3 linked regions of the Actinoplanes teichomyceticus ATCC 31121 genome follow. The protein of the gene in region 1 interacts with the protein of each later gene in a pairwise test. Links are inferred from orthologs where the notes say so. Each region holds a gene or a part of one and is shown on either strand. Other genes may lie near its edges.

Evidence for each region. Proteins that work in one complex are often made in the same cells at the same time.
Region 2: the proteins of dnaE (region 1) and ACTEI_RS03245 interact in binary tests that used the Escherichia coli proteins (3 or more experiments, as listed by UniProt). The link is inferred for Actinoplanes teichomyceticus ATCC 31121 from one-to-one orthologs.
Region 3: the proteins of dnaE (region 1) and rplL interact in binary tests that used the Escherichia coli proteins (3 or more experiments, as listed by UniProt). The link is inferred for Actinoplanes teichomyceticus ATCC 31121 from one-to-one orthologs.

What each region holds. Positions count from the first base shown.
Region 1 is NZ_CP023865.1:1,800,198-1,808,675, forward strand. The notes cover bases 1,645-5,748. They hold dnaE (DNA polymerase III subunit alpha), read left to right. Parts: upstream 1,645-2,014; coding sequence 2,015-5,548; downstream 5,549-5,748. Other genes in these bases: ACTEI_RS08235 (MinD/ParA family ATP-binding protein), read left to right, coding at 1,645-1,979; ACTEI_RS08245 (hypothetical protein), read left to right, coding at 5,581-5,748. In the rest of the region: ACTEI_RS08230 (hypothetical protein), read left to right, coding at 1-250; more of ACTEI_RS08235, read left to right, coding at 435-1,644; more of ACTEI_RS08245, read left to right, coding at 5,749-6,339; ACTEI_RS08250 (LON peptidase substrate-binding domain-containing protein), read right to left, coding at 6,254-6,961; hisD (histidinol dehydrogenase), read left to right, coding at 7,071-8,378; ACTEI_RS08260 (histidinol-phosphate transaminase), read left to right, coding at 8,375-8,478. UniProt on the Escherichia coli protein: DNA polymerase III is a complex, multichain enzyme responsible for most of the replicative synthesis in bacteria. This DNA polymerase also exhibits 3' to 5' exonuclease activity. The alpha chain is the DNA polymerase catalytic subunit.
Region 2 is NZ_CP023865.1:688,799-692,341, forward strand. The notes cover bases 1-2,890. They hold ACTEI_RS03245 (pyridoxal phosphate-dependent aminotransferase), read right to left. Parts: upstream 2,071-2,890; coding sequence 931-2,070; downstream 1-930. Other genes in these bases: glmM (phosphoglucosamine mutase), read left to right, coding at 1-632; ACTEI_RS03250 (MmpS family transport accessory protein), read right to left, coding at 2,131-2,890. In the rest of the region: more of ACTEI_RS03250, read right to left, coding at 2,891-3,138; glmS (glutamine--fructose-6-phosphate transaminase (isomerizing)), read left to right, coding at 3,327-3,543. UniProt on the Escherichia coli protein: Shows aminotransferase activity with methionine and histidine as substrates, and to a lesser extent also with phenylalanine.
Region 3 is NZ_CP023865.1:629,432-632,924, reverse strand. The notes cover bases 1-2,840. They hold rplL (50S ribosomal protein L7/L12), read right to left. Parts: upstream 1,694-2,840; coding sequence 1,307-1,693; downstream 1-1,306. Other genes in these bases: rplJ (50S ribosomal protein L10), read right to left, coding at 1,752-2,300; rpoB (DNA-directed RNA polymerase subunit beta), read right to left, coding at 1-708. Also shown: ACTEI_RS02910 (hypothetical protein), read right to left, coding at 3,056-3,493. UniProt on the Escherichia coli protein: The binding site for several of the GTPase factors involved in protein synthesis (IF-2, EF-Tu, EF-G and RF3). Is thus essential for accurate translation.

The DNA of each region.
Region 1 (8,478 bases):
CGCCGAGCCGTCGGCGGCGCCGGTGCCGACCACGGTCCCGGAGGTTGCCACCGCCTCCCCGGGACGGTTACCGTCGTCGATCGGGTTCACTGTGAGTTCCACCTCACCCGCTCGGGGCGTGGTGGGGCTGGCGACCGCCGCCGGGTCGTCACCGCAGCCGCTTGCCGTACCCTCGGATGGCGAGATGAGTGCTGCTCATGACGGATCCGGGGGATCGTCCGGGCCATCCGGCGTCGGACCCGGCCGTTAGCTTTTCCGGTCCAGGCGACGTTCGGGCGGATGCACGTGCACGACCAGCGTGCCGCCATGTGATCAAGAACGACAGGGGGATGGGCGCTGGGCCGGTGGCCCGAATAGGGTTCTCGTCCGTAGCCTGTCATGGCGAGACCCCCTCGCCGGAGAACGACGTCGGGTAGGCGCAGAAAGGACAAGCCGTGGACGGGACCGAGACCGGCTGGGGCCGGCCTGCGGAACCAGCCCCGCGCTGGCGGGCCCTGCTCGACCGTGCCCGGCATGGTCACCGCGCCGAGGACGCCGAGGAGCCGCCGGAACCGGCCGCGGTTCCGCAGCAATGGGGCCAGCAGGCGCCTACGCCGGCACGCGCGGCGGCCCGGCCGGTCAACCCGCTCGATCCCCGGGGATATGACGGCCAGCGCCGCGCCCCCGAGCCGGAGCAGCGTTTCCCGGGCGGCGCGGAGCCGCAGCGGCCGCTGCCGCAGCGCCCGATCAACCCGCTCGACCCGCGCTGGCAGGCCCGCTCCGAGCAGCAACAGCACAGCTTCTTCGACCCGCCGCCGCGCTCGCCGCAACCGGCCGCGCCGCCGCCACCGGTCGCGGCGCCGCCACCGGCCGCGCCGCCACCCGCGGCCGCCGCGCCGCCGGCCCGCAGCGTGTACCCGCCGGCTCCCGGCTACCCGCCGCCCGCGCCGCAGCCCAACGGATACCCGCAGCCCACCGGGTATCCGCATCGGGCGGCCTACCCGCCGGCGTACGCTCCCGCCCCGGTCTCCCCGCCGGCCACGACGGCGCCGCCCCCGGCCCCGCCGCTTCCGGTCCAGCCGGGCCCGGCCCAGTCGCTCCCGGCCCAACCGCCCACGGCCCACGCGGGCCCGGCCGCGCCGTCCTCGCCGGCCGGCGCGCGGATCGAATGGCGGCAGACCCGCACCGACGACGGGCTGGACCGGGCGGTCGCGGTGATGCGGCGCAAGCTCGGGCAACCCCGGGTGCTGGCCTTCGCCAACCCCAAGGGCGGCGTGCACAAGACCACCGCCACCGTGCTGGCCGCGGCGACCATCGGCAGCGTCCGCGGGCGTGGCGTGCTGGCCTGGGACGACAACGAGCTGCGCGGCACGCTGGGCCTGCGCGCCGGCAGCGCCCGGCACGCCCGGACCATCAAGCACCTGCTGGCCGACCTGGCGCGGATCGAGAGCCTGCACGGCGACACGCTGCTGCAGGAGCTCGACGCGTACCTGCGGCACGCCTCCGACGGGTCGTACGACGTGCTGGCCGGGGAGGAGAACCCGCGCTTCGCCCAGCGGCTGGACCAGGGCACCGTGCGCCGGGTGACCGACCTGCTGCGCCGCACCCACGATGTGATCTGCGTGGACACCGGCAACAACGTGGAGAGCGTGAACTGGCAGACGGTCATGCGGATGGCCGACCAGCTGGTGATCACCACGGTGCCCCGGGAGGACGCCGCGTTCACCGCGGACTGGATGCTCGACGTGCTCGAGGAGAGCGGGATGGGCGACATGGTGGCGAACGCCGTGACGCTGATCTCGTGTCCGTCGCCGGGCGCTCTGCCGCTGCTGGAGGACTTCAAGAAGCACTTCGCGACGCGGACCCGCGCGGTCGCGGTGGTGCCCTACGACCCGGCGCTGGAGGTCGGTTCCTCGATCGAGTACGCCGATCTGCAGCCGGACACCCGGCAGGCGTGGCTGCGGGCGGCGTCGGTGATGCTGGAACCCTTCGCGGAGTAAGCTGATCCGCTCCGCCAACAGAAGAGGGGGCCCGGGTGTCTGACTCCTTCGTGCACCTGCACGTTCACACCGAGTATTCGATGCTCGACGGAGCGGCCCGGGTGAAGGAGCTCATCGCCGAGGCGAAACGCCTGGGGATGCCCGGCGCGGCGATCACCGACCACGGCAACATGCACGGCGCGTACGACTTCTATACGCAGGCCAAGGCCGCTGACGTGATCCCGGTGATCGGGGTCGAGGCGTACGTCGCGCCGGAGTCGCGACTGACCAAGAGCCGGATCAAGTGGGGTCGTCCGGAGCAGAAGTCGGACGACATCTCCGGTAACGGTGCGTACACGCACATGACCATGTGGGCACGCAACGCGGTCGGTCTGAAGAACCTGTTCCGGCTCAACTCGCGGGCCTCCATCGAGGGTCAGCTCGGCAAGTACCCGCGCATGGACTTCGACATCATCGCCGAGCACGCCGAGGGCATCATGGGCACCACCGGCTGCCCGTCCGGCGCCGTGCAGACCCGGCTGCGCCTGGGGCAGTTCGACGAGGCGCTCAAGTCGGCCGCGATGTACCAGGAAGCGCTCGGTAAGGACAACTACTTCCTCGAGATCATGGACCACGGTCTGGACATCGAGAAGCGGGTCCGCGACGGGCTCCTGGAGATCAGCAAGAAGCTGAACATCCCGCCGCTGGTCACCAACGACTCGCACTACACCCACGAGGAGCAGGCCGCGGCGCACGACGTGCTGCTGTGCGTGCAGACCGGCAGCAACGTGGCCGACCCGAACCGGTTCCGGTTCGACGGCTCCGGCTACTTCGTGAAGTCGGCCGACCAGATGCGCGCCGTCGACTCCTCCGACGCCTGGCAGGCCGGCTGCCGCAACACGCTGCTGGTGGCGGAGAAGGTGGACATCGACGGGATGTTCACCTTCAAGAACCTGATGCCCCGGTTCCCGATCCCGGACGGCTACACCGAGGAGGAGTACTTCCGGCACGTGGCGTTCGAGGGGCTGCGGCGGCGCTTCCCGGACGGGATCCCGGACACCCACGTCCAGCAGGCCGAGTACGAGCTCGGCGTGATCATCCAGATGGGCTTCCCGGCGTACTTCCTGGTGGTCGCCGATTTCATCCAGTGGGCCAAGAACAACGGCATCGCGGTCGGCCCGGGGCGTGGCTCGGCCGCCGGTTCGCTGGTCGCGTACGCGATGGGCATCACCGACCTGGACCCGATCCCGCACGGCCTGATCTTCGAGCGGTTCCTCAACCCCGAGCGGGTCTCGATGCCGGATGTCGACATCGACTTCGACGAGCGTCGGCGCGGTGAGGTGATCCGTTACGTGACCGAGAAGTGGGGCGAGGACCGGGTCGCCCAGATCGCGACGTTCGGCACGATCAAGGCGAAGGCGGCGATCAAGGACTCGGCCCGGGTGCTCGGGTATCCGTTCGCGGTCGGTGACCGGATCACCAAGGCCATGCCGCCGGACGTGATGGGCAAGGGCATCCCGCTCTCCGGCATCTTCGACAAGGAGCACAAGCGGTACAACGAGGCCGGGGAGATCCGCTCGCTCTACGAGACCGACCCGGACGTCAAGAAGGTGATCGACACCGCGCGCGGCATCGAGGGCCTGATCCGGCAGACCGGTGTGCACGCCGCCGGCGTGATCATGTCCGCCGAGCCGATCATCGACCACATCCCGCTGATGCGCCGGGCCACCGACGGCGTGATCATCACGCAGTTCGACTACCCGACCTGCGAGACGCTCGGCCTGCTGAAGATGGACTTCCTGGGCCTGCGGAACCTGACCATCATCGACGACGCGAACAAGAACATCGAGCTCAACCACGGCAAGCCGCTGGACCTGCTGGCCCTGCCGCTGGACGACAAGGCGGCGTACGACCTGCTGGCCCGCGGTGACACGCTGGGCGTGTTCCAGCTCGACGGCGGGCCGATGCGGTCGCTGCTGCGGCTGATGAAACCGGACAACTTCGAGGACATCTCGGCCGTCCTGGCGCTGTACCGGCCCGGCCCGATGGGCGTCGACTCGCACACCAACTACGCGCTGCGCAAGAACAAGCTCCAGGAGATCACCCCGATCCACCCGGAGCTGGAGGAGCCGCTGCGGGAGATCCTCGAACCGACGTACGGCCTGATCGTCTACCAGGAGCAGGTGCAGCGCGCCGCGCAGATCCTCGCCGGTTACTCGCTCGGCCAGGCCGACCTGCTGCGCCGGGCGATGGGCAAGAAGAAGAAGGAGATCCTCGACAAGGAGTTCATCCCGTTCCGCGACGGCTGCCGCGCGCACGGGTACTCCGACGAGGCGATCCAGGCGGTGTGGGACGTGCTGGTGCCGTTCGCCGGCTACGCGTTCAACAAGGCGCACTCCGCGGCGTACGGCCTGGTGTCGTACTGGACGGCCTACCTCAAGGCGCACTACCCGGCCGAGTACATGGCCGGCCTGCTCACCAGCGTGGGCGACGACAAGGACAAGATGGCGGTGTACCTCGCCGAGTGCCGGCGCATGGGCATCCAGGTGCTGCCGCCGGACGTGAACCAGTCGGCCGGCCCGTTCACCCCGGTCGGCGACAACATCCGGTTCGGGCTGGGCGCGGTCCGCAACGTCGGCGGCAACGTGGTGGAGGCGATCGTCCGCTGCCGCAAGGAGAAGGGCGAGTACACCGACTTCTACGACTTCCTGTCGAAGGTGGACGCGGTGGCCTGCAACAAGCGGACCATCGAATCGCTGATCAAGGCGGGCGCGTTCGACTCGATGGGGCACACCCGCAAGGGCCTGCTCGCCGTGCACGCCGAGGCGATCGACGCGTACGCCGGGGTGAAGCGGAACGAGGCGGCCGGCCAGTTCGACCTGTTCGGCGCGTTCGGCGACACCGCCGGCGGCCCGTCGGCGACGGTGGCGATGCCGACCATCGGCGACAGCGAGTGGGACAAGCGCGACAAGCTGGTCTTCGAGCGGGAGATGCTCGGCCTCTACGTCTCCGACCACCCGCTGGCCGGCCTGGAGCAGGTGCTGCAGAGCAACGCGGACATCAGCATCGCCGCGCTGAGCGAGGACGGCTCGGTGCAGGACGGCCAGGTGGTGACGATCGCCGGCATCCTGACCGGGGTGCAGCGCCGGATCACCAAGCAGGGCCGGGCGTGGGCCTCGGCCACCGTCGAGGACCTCGCCGGCGGCGTGGAGACGCTGTTCTTCCCGAACACCTACGAGCTGGTCGGGCAGTACATCGCCGAGGACGCGATCGTGGTGGTCAAGGGCCGGGTGGACCGGCGCGACGACACCCCGCGGATCATGGCGATGGACATGTCCATCCCTGACATCTCACACAACCCGGACAGCAAGCCGGTGGTGCTGACCATGCCGTTCACCCGGGTCACCCCGCCGCTGGTCGACGAGCTGAAAGACATCCTGAGCAGCCACCCCGGCGACACCGAGGTGCACGTCCACCTGCAACGCGGCAAGGCGACCGAGGTCTGGCGGCTGCTCACTCCGCGGGTCGCGGCGACGCCCGCGCTGCGCGCCGATCTCAAGATGATCCTCGGCCCCGCGGCTGTGGCCTGAGGCCGCGCCGGCGGATCTGGGAGGATCAGAGGGTGCAACCCGAGGAACAGCCGGAAGTCGTCGAGCAGCCGGCGGCGCCGATCGAGCATCCGGCGGCGCGCCCGCCGTGGTGGCGGCTGCAGCAGGGGCCGCGCCGGCCGTGGCGGCGGGTGCTGGGCGTCGCGTTCGGCAGCGGCGCGGTGGTCGCCGTGCTCGGCGTCCCGCTCGGGCTGCTGTGGCACGCGCTCGCGCCGGGTGTGCCGGTGATCGACGCCGGGGACAACGGTCTGGTGGTCAACGACCCGTCGCCGGAGCAGTACATCGCCGCGGACGGCTGGATGACCCTGCTCGGGATCGGCTTCGGCCTGCTCGTGGCGATCACCGCCTGGCTGGTGCTGCGCCGGGACCGGGGGCCGGCGCTGATGCTCGGTGTGGTGATCGGCGCCGGGGTGGCCGCGCAGGGGGTGGCGGCGCCGCTCGGCGAGATGTTCGGCCGCGACGCGTACGACCACTGGCGGGCCACCGCCGCGCAGGGCGCGACCTATCTCGCGCCGGCGGAGCTGCACTCGATCGGGCCGACGCTGGTCCCGGCGTTCGTCGCGGCGATCGTGCTGACCCTGCTGGCCGGCTGGTCGAACGACCCGGATCTCGATCACCCGGGTGCGCAGCCCGGTTACGGCCCCAACCACGGGCAGTACGACGACGCCTACCCGGCTTACCACCCGGTCAGTTCGGGCTGGCCGGCCGGGCCAGATCCGACAGCGGCACCGGCACCGCCCGCACCCGGGCCAGCAGACCGGCCTCGCGGTTGAGCAGCCGCAGCTCGGCGCGCAGCCGGGTGGTGGTGTCCGGCGCGGCCAGTAGCAGGTGCCGCTCCTCCAGGGTGAGCTGGGCGGTCGCCGCGACCAGGTGGGACAGCACGGTGGCGTCGTCGGGCACCTGATCGAGGATCTCCGCGTTCGGCCGGAGCAGCTCCAGGTAGTGCTGGAACGCGGTGAGCACGCGTGGCTTGAGCAGCTCGGCGGTGGCATCCGGCAGCTGGTCGTCGGGCAGCCACTCGACCCGGGCGGTCAGGTAGGGCTCCTCGCCCTGCGCGACGTCGAGGATCCGGAAGCGGCGGCGGCCCACCGTCATGATGTCGAACCGGCCGTCCGGCAGCTCGGTCACGTGGCGCAGCTCGGCGGTGCAGCCGACCTCGAACAGATCGGCGGCGCCGACCGGCGCGGACGCCGGGGCCGGGCCGTCGCCGGGCTCGGGCGCGACCTCGCTGCCGTGCCGGAGGGTGACCACGCCGAACTCGCTCGGCGGCTCGGCCGGCCGGGCCGCCAGCTCCCGTACCAGAGCGCGGTAACGCTCCTCGAAGATGTGCAGGGGCAGCACCAGGCCGGGGAAGAGCACCGTGCTCAGCGGGAAGACCGGCAGCCGATCGCTCACGCGTTCAGACTAGCCGTCCGCTGACCTTGGTCAACCCGTCGGCGTCTCAACGCCTGGGCCCGGGTATCGCGGTGGTCGGACCCTGCGGAGGGCACCCTAGACTGGGCATGTGCTGAATCGGATCGACCTGCGCGGCTCCCGCCGGGACCCGCGCGGTCTGCTGCCCCGTGCCCAGCTCGACGTCTCCGTGGCCGTCGAGAGGATTCGTCCCGTCGTCGAGGCGGTCCATCAGCATGGGTTCACCGCGATCCGGGAGGCGACCGAGAGGTTCGACGGGATCCGGCTGGAGCGCCTGCGGGTGCCGGCCGAGGCCATCGCGGCCGCCGCCGAGACGCTCGACCCGCAGGTCCGCGCCGCCCTGCTGGAAGCGATCAAGCGGGCCCGCAAGGTGCACGCCGACCAGCGCCGCACCGACGTCACCACCCGGGTGGTGGACGGCGGCACGGTCACCGAGCGCTGGGTGCCGGTGCGCCGGGTCGGGCTGTACGTGCCCGGCGGCCTCGCCGTCTATCCGTCCACCGTGGTCATGAACGTGGTCCCGGCCCAGGAGGCCGGCGTCGAGGGCCTGGTGGTGGCCAGCCCGCCGCAGGCGGCGAACGGCGGCCTGCCGGACTCCCGGGTGCTGGCCGCGTGCGCGCTGCTCGGCGTCACCGAGGTCTACGGGGTCGGCGGCGCCCAGGCGATCGCCATGCTGGGCCACGGCTCCTCCGGCGCTGACGAGACCGACGGCTGCGAGCCGGTCGACGTGATCACCGGGCCGGGCAACATCTGGGTCACCGCGGCCAAACGGCTGCTGCGCGGCGTGGTCGGCATCGACGCCGAGGCCGGCCCGACCGAGATCGCCATCCTGGCCGACGAGACCGCCGACCCGCGGCACGTCGCGGCCGACCTGATCAGCCAGGCCGAGCACGACCCGCTGGCCGCCAGCGTGCTGGTCACCGACTCGGAGCCGCTCGTCGCGGCGGTCGAGGCCGAGCTGGCCACCCAGGTCCCGGCCACCAAGCACGAGGAGCGGGTGCGTACCGCGCTGACCGGCGAGCAGTCGGGCGTGGTGCTGGTCGACGACCTGGAGCAGGGGCTCGCGGTGGTCGACGCGTACGCGGCCGAGCACCTGGAGATCCAGACCCGGGACGCGCGGGAGTGGGCGATGCGGGTGCGCAACGCCGGCGCGATCTTCGTGGGCGCCTGGTCGCCGGTGTCGCTGGGCGACTACGCGGCCGGCTCCAACCACGTGCTGCCGACCGGCGGGTGCGCCCGGCACTCGTCCGGGCTGTCGGTGCAGTCGTTCCTGCGCGGCATCCACGTCGTGGAGTACGACGAGGCGGCGCTGCGCGACGTGGCGGGGCACGTGGTGGCCCTGGCCGACGCGGAGGACCTGCCGGCCCACGGTGACGCGATCAAGGCGAGGTTCCGGTGACCGCGATCGACGATCTGCCGATCCGCGACGATCTGCGCGGCAAGTCGCCGTACGGCGCTCCGCAACTCGACGTCGACGTCCGGCTGAACACCAACGAGAA
Region 2 (3,543 bases), 1.1 Mb from region 1 along the record:
CGCACGACGGCGACGCCGACCGCTGCCTGGCGGTCACCGCGTCCGGCGACGTGGTGGACGGCGACCAGATCATGGCCATCCTGGCGCTGGCCATGCGCGACGCCGGCACGCTGACCGGGGACACCCTGGTCGCGACCGTGATGAGCAACCTGGGCCTGCGGATCGCGATGAAGCAGTCCGGGATCAAGCTGATCGAGACCAAGGTCGGCGACCGGTACGTGCTGGAGGAGCTGCAGAGCGGCGGCCTGGCGCTGGGCGGCGAGCAGAGCGGGCACATCGTGATGCCGGCGTTCGCCACCACCGGCGACGGCGTGCTGACCGGCCTGCACCTGATGGCGCAACTCGCGGCGACCGGCAAGTCGCTGGCCGACCTGGCCGCCGTGGTGCACCCGCTGCCGCAGGTGCTGATCAACGTCAGGGTGGGCGACCGGGAGGCCGGCGCCGCGGCGCCGACCGTCCAGGCCGCGGTGGCGCTGGCCGAGAACGAGCTCGGCGAGACCGGGCGGGTGCTGCTGCGCCCCTCCGGTACGGAGCCGCTGGTCCGGGTGATGGTCGAGGCCGCCACCGAGGACAAGGCGCGCAGCGTGGCCGAGCGGATCGCCGACGAGGTACGGGCGGCGAGCCCGGCCTGATCCGCAATCGTGTGGACGGCCCCGGGGTGTGATCCCGGGGCCGTCTGCTGTTCGCGGTGTTCTGCCGGGCCGGCGGTGTTCTGCCGGGCCGGCTTTCCGGGGCCGTCTGCTGTTCGCGGTGTTCTGCCGGGCCGGCGGTGTTCTGCCGCACCGGCTTCCCGGGAGCCGCCCGCTGGGCCGGCTTCCCGGCTGTCGCGGACTCGGGTGATGCTCAGCCGGCCCGCGGTGGGTCTGAGCTGTCCCAGCTATCCGCGGCCTCGGGTAGTGCAAGCTTTCTCAGCCGGTCCGCGGCCTCGGGTCAGGCGAGCTTTCTCAGCCGGTCCGCGGCCTCGTCGATCACTTCGGCGCGTTTGCAGAAAGCGAACCGGATCAGGTGCCGCCCGGCCTCCCGGTGGTCGTAGAAGACCTGGGTGGGCACCGCGACCACGCCGCACCGCCCGGGCAGCTGACGGCAGAACTCGACGCCGTCGGTCCCGCCCAGCGGCCGGATGTCGGCGGTCACGAAGTACGTCCCCTCGGACGGCAGCACGTCGAACCCGGCCGCGGCGAGCCCGGCGCTCAGCCGGTCCCGGTTGGCCCGCAGAGCGGCCGTGAAGCCGGTGAAGTACGAATCCGGCAGCCCCAGCGCAACCGCCACGGCCGGCTGCAACGGCGCCGCGTTGACGAAGGTCAGGAACTGCTTGACCCGCAGCACCGCGGAGACCAGCCGGGCCGGGCCGGTGACCCAGCCGACCTTCCAGCCGGTGCACGAGAACGTCTTGCCGGCCGACGAGACGCGCAGCGTGCGCTCGCGCATCCCGGGCAGGCCGGCCAGCGGGACGTGCGCCTCGTCGAAGACCAGGTGCTCGTAGACCTCGTCGGTCACCGCCCAGGTGTCGTGCTCCTGGCACAGCTCGGCGACCAGGCCGAGCTCGGCCGGGGTGAACACCTTGCCGGTCGGGTTGTGCGGCGAGTTGAGCAGCACCAGCCGGGTCCGCGCGCCGAACGCCGCCCGTAGTTCCGCCTCGTCGAACGAGTACCGCCCGTCCGGGCCCGGGCGCAGCGTGACCGGCCGCCGGACCGCTCCGGCCAGCGTGATCGAGGCGGCGTACGAGTCGTAGTACGGCTCGAAGCAGACCACCTCGTCGCCCGGCTCGCAGAGCGCCAGGATCGCCGCCGCGACCGCCTCGGTGGCGCCGGCGGTGACCGCGACCTCGGTGTCCGGGTCCCTGGTCAGGGCCCAGAACCGCTGCTCGTGCTCGGCGACGGCGTGCCGCAGCGCGGGGATGCCGGCCAGCGGCGGGTACTGGTTGGCGCCGGAGGCAAGCGCTCGGGCGGCGGCGGCCAGCATCTCCGGCGGGCCGTCGGTGTCCGGGAAGCCCTGCCCGAGATTGATCGCGCCGGTACGCGCGGCCAGCGCCGACATCTCGGTGAAGATCGTGGTTCCGAACGGGCGCATCCGCTCGACCAGGGGGTCGGTGCTCACCGTGCTCCGTCTCTCTCGGGAGGGGCTGCGGTCCTAGTTCAGGGTCAGCTTGTTGCAGGTGGCCGTGGCGATCCGGCCGGAGGCGGTGTGCTCGGACGCCGTCCGGCCGTCCACCGTGGCCCGGCAGGTGATGGTGCCATCGTTGATGGACCTGCGCACCGCCCACACCGAGATCAGCGACGGCCCCTGCATGGTGAGTGTCAGCCGCCACGGCAGTTGCGCGTCGGGGATCGTCTTGGGCAGGCCGTTCAGCTTCTCGGTGTAGAAGATGGTGGCTGGTCCGTCCCCGCTCACCTCGTACTCCACGGTGACTTTCTGACCGCCGGGGATGTCCGGCAGGCCGGGCAGGTCGCTCGGCAGGGTGGGCACCACGGTCGGCAGCGCGGTCGGGAAGCCGTCCACCGCCTCCTGGGCCTTCTCCTTGCCGCGCTGGTAGAGCAGCACCCCGGTGGTCGCCACGCCGCCGCAGAGCAGCAGCGTGATGGCGAGGATCAGGGCGATCAGCGGGGTGTTGCTGCGCCGCGGGGGCGCCGGGTGCCCGGGCGCGGGGGACTGAGGGCCGTACCCCGGGTGGCCGCCGGGTGGGGGCGCTGCCTCGTAGCCCGGGTGGTCCGCAGAGCCGTAGCCCGGGGGCGGTGTGCCGTAGCCCGGGTGGTCCGCAGAGCCGTAGCCCGGGGGCGGTGTGCCGTAGCCCGGGTGGTCCGCAGAGCCGTAGCCCGGGGGCGGTGTGCCGTAGCCCGGGTGGTCCGCAGAGCCGTAGCCCGGGGGCGGTGTGCCGTAGCCCCGGTGGTCCGCAGCGCCGTGCCTGGGATGCCCACCGCGCGGCTGCGCGCCGTGTCCCGGGTGGCCGGCCGGCGCCGCGCCCGGGCCGTCCGGATAGGAGTCGTGGTACGGCTCGCCGGCCGGGTACGCCGAAGTGGGGTCGTAAGGCGGTGGTGACGAGTGGCCGACGGGGGGAAACTCCGCTGTCGGCGGGTAGTCCCGGGGCGGCAGCGCGGCATGCCCCGGACCGAACTCCGGCGGCTCGCGCCGATCGCTCATCTTCCTCTCCCATCAGCCGATGCCGACGGTACGCCAGACACGCACGTCAACGTCACCCACCCGGATGGGCGGGTCGCGCGCCGGACCGGCCCACCGGCCTGCCCGTCTATGTTTCCGATCACGTACGATGCTCAGAACGGTGCTTCTCGCGCATGACGTTTGCGTGAAAGTCGGCTACGCTGCCCGGCATGTGTGGGATCGTGGGTTACGTTGGCAGTCGTCCGGCCCTGAGCATCGTCCTCGATGGTCTCCGGCGCCTGGAGTACCGCGGGTACGACTCCGCGGGCGTCGCCGTCATCGACAATGACGAGGTTCGTACCGAGAAGCGGGCCGGCAAGCTGGCCAACCTGGAGAAGGCTCTCTCCGAGCGCACCGGCGACGGGATCGCCGCGGGGCGTACCGGCA
Region 3 (3,493 bases), 1.2 Mb from region 1 along the record:
CTCGGACCAGCCGAAGCGCTCGCGGATCTGGTCGGCGGACCAGCCGATCGCCTTCAGCAGGACGGTGACAGCCTGGCGACGCTTACGGTCGATACGGACACCGACGGTGTCGCGCTTGTCGATGTCGAACTCCAGCCAGGCACCCCGGCTCGGGATGACCTTGACGCTGGTGAGGTCGCGGTCGGAGGTCTTGTCCGGCTCCTTGGTGAAGTACACGCCCGGCGAACGGACGAGCTGGCTCACCACGACGCGCTCGGTGCCGTTGATGACGAACGTCCCCTTGGGGGTCATCATCGGGAAGTCACCCATGAACACGGTCTGGCTCTTGATCTCGCCAGTCGTGTTGTTGGTGAACTCCGCGGTCACGAACAGCGGCGCGCAGTAGGTCAGGTCCTTCTCCTTGCACTCCTCGATCGAGGCCTTGACCTCGTCGAACCGGGGAGATGAGAAGGACAGCGACATAGTGCCGGAGAAGTCCTCAATGGGACTGATCTCTTCGAGGATCTCTGCGAGGCCCGAGTGGGCGTGCGGGTCGTCCGTCGTCCGGGCCTGCCAGGCCTCGTTGCCGACCAGCCAGTCGAAGGACTCCGTCTGGAGGGCGAGGAGGTTGGGGACCTCTAGCTGCTCGGTGATCCGGCCGAAAGAGACACGGCGGGGTGCGTAAGCGCTCGACGTACGGCTGGTCTTCGCAGGGCGGGAAGCTGCCAAGATGCGTCCTTCCGAGGACCGGTGCTGCTATGCGGCTGAGTTGCTGGTGCAACTGGTCTGCGTGCACTCCAAAAGACACCCAACGAAATCCACGTAGATGGATATCCCGGCAGGCGTCAAGACAGAAGGCAGCGCAAACTAGCAGTGTAGCCGCTTGGCTAACCGCTGTCCAGCCCACACCTGAGGTGGCCCGCGGAACGTGTCCCCGACGCCGCTGACCTGCGAATTCCCGGTCAGTGCCGTGGTCGGGGCCGCTCAGAGACGCGGCAACTCTTCCTCCGGTGCTGGTCCGTGGTCATCGGGTCTGCCGAATACCCATGGGCCGGCTGTTGCAAGCGCGGAAACTTGCTGCCATCAGCGTGCCTGTCAGCGGACACTCAGTCAAGGGCTGTGCCGCGGGTCGGACCCACCCGGTCGTCCGGCCGCCGCACCCAAGGGACCTTAACGCATGAATGGCCGGCTTTGGCAGCCTCTGTCGGATCCGCCGGAGCCGATCCGGAGGTGTCGCGCCGAGCACCGCGTACACCTGCCGGAACACCGATGGCGGAGACCCGGAACGGGTCTCCGCCATCGACGGGAAACGCTGTGGAGCGTCAGATCACTTGAGGGTGACCTTGGCGCCCTCGGCCTCGAGCTTGGCCTTGGCGGCCTCGGCCTTCTCCTTGTTGACGCCCTCGAGGATCGCCTTCGGCGCGCCCTCGACGGTGTCCTTGGCCTCCTTCAGGCCCAGGCCGGTCAGCTCACGCACGACCTTGATGACCTGGATCTTCTTGCCGCCGTCGCTCTCCAGAACGACGTCGAACGAGTCCTTCTCCGCCTCGGCCTCGGGCGCGGCGCCACCGGCGGCCGGGCCGGCCGCGATCGCGACCGGAGCCGCGGCGGTGACCTCGAAGGTGGTCTCGAACTGCTTCACGAACTCGGAGAGCTCGATCAGCGTCATCTCCTTGAACGCGTCGAGCAGCTCTTCGGTGCTGAGCTTCGCCATGTCAGGCAACCTTTCCTAGCAACTGATGTAAAACGTGCGTGGATTCCGCGTGGCGCGCTCAGGCGGCCTCGGCGGAACCTTCCTTCTCGCGCTTCTCCTGCAGGGCCGCCCCGAGGCGAGCGACCTGCGACAGCGGGGCCTGGAACAGCCCGGCCGCCTTGGTGAGGTTGCCCTTCATGGCGCCGGCCAGCTTGGCCAGCAGCACCTCACGGGACTCGAGGTCGGCAAGCTTGTTGACCTCGTCCGCCGTGAGCGCCTTGCCCTCGAAGACACCGCCCTTGATGACGAGAGCGGGGTTGGCCTTGGCGAAGGCACGAAGGCCCTTGGCCGCCTCGACCACGTCACCGCTCACGAAGGCGAGCGCGGTAGGACCGGTGAACAGCGTGTCGAGACCCTCGATACCCGCGTCGCCCGCGGCACGCTTCGCGAGCGTGTTCTTGGCGACGGAGTACTTGGCCTGCTGGCCGAGCGCCCGCCGCAGCTCGGTGAGCTGCTTGACGGTGAGGCCGCGGTATTCGGTCAACACGGTGGCCGTCGAGTCACGGAAGCTCTCCGTCAGCTCGGCGACGGCCGAGGCCTTGTCAGCCCGGACCGGCTTGTCCGCCATGTCCCTCCTCTCTCAGTGCTCGTTGCCACTGGTCGAGAGGGTCCGAACAAGCAAAACGCCCCGGCGCAGGGCACGGGGCGGACTCAGGCACGCGCGGACGCACGCCTCACATCACGAACCGTTCTCCCTGCGCAGGTCGCCCGCTCGTTGCGGGACCTTCGGCCGCGGCGTGCGTCTGACGACGCCCACAGCGGCGACCAGCGGTCTATGGGTGGAACTTCGAGAATCGAGACTACGCGGCCCCACCGCGAAAGCCAAATCGCGGTCGCCCACCCCGCTCATCCCTCGCCTGCTGCCGACCCCGCCGGCCGCCACCCCGGGCCCGCTGTGACGCCCGAGGCCGCTCCGGCTCCCGGCGGTCCGCTTTCCGGTACGACCGGCGAGTCCCGCCCGTAGGCTTCTCCGCCACGCCCCGTGGCTGTCCCGCGCGGCGTGCCGGCGACCCCGGACCCGGCCGCGCGCCGGGACCGCCGGGACCCCCGGCCCCGGACCCCCGGACCCCCCGGACCGCCGGAACCCAGGAGCGCCGGGACCCTGGACCGCCCGGACCGCCGGGATCCCCCGGAGCGCCGGGACCGTGGCCTTGGGGACGGCCGGGAACGTGGGACCGCGGAGGCTCGGTGGCGCCGTCCGGCCCGGCCGGAGAGCGCCGGCCCTCCCGGCCCGGCGAAGCATCGGTGGCACCGGCCCGCCCGGCCGGAGAGCGCCGTCCGGCCCGGCCCGAGCCGGCAGGCGAGGGCGGCCGCGAGCCGGGGTCAGGAACGGGAACGGCGCAGCCGCGCGTAGCCGGCCAGAGCGACCGCGCACCACGCGAGACTCCAGGCGGTCAGCCGCCACAGATCGCCGACCGGCGGGGTGCTCCCGTCGCTCAGCGCCCGGGCGACGGCCATCACCGGCGGCGCCAGCCACGGGACGATCGAGCCGGTCAGCCCGAGCACGATCACCAACAGCGAGCCGGTGACCAGGACCGTGACTCCGGGCAGCACCCGCCGGGTGACCGCCCGGCCGGCCAGCGCGCCGAGCGCCACCGCGGCGAGCAGCGACAACAGGTGCGCCAGCACCCCGAGCAGGACACCGGCCGGCAACGACGACTCCGCCGAACCGGGCAACGGGCCCCGGATGCCGTGCAACAGCCACGGGGCCAGCATCGCGCCGGCGCAGACCACCCCACCCGCGACCAGGGCCGCGAGCAG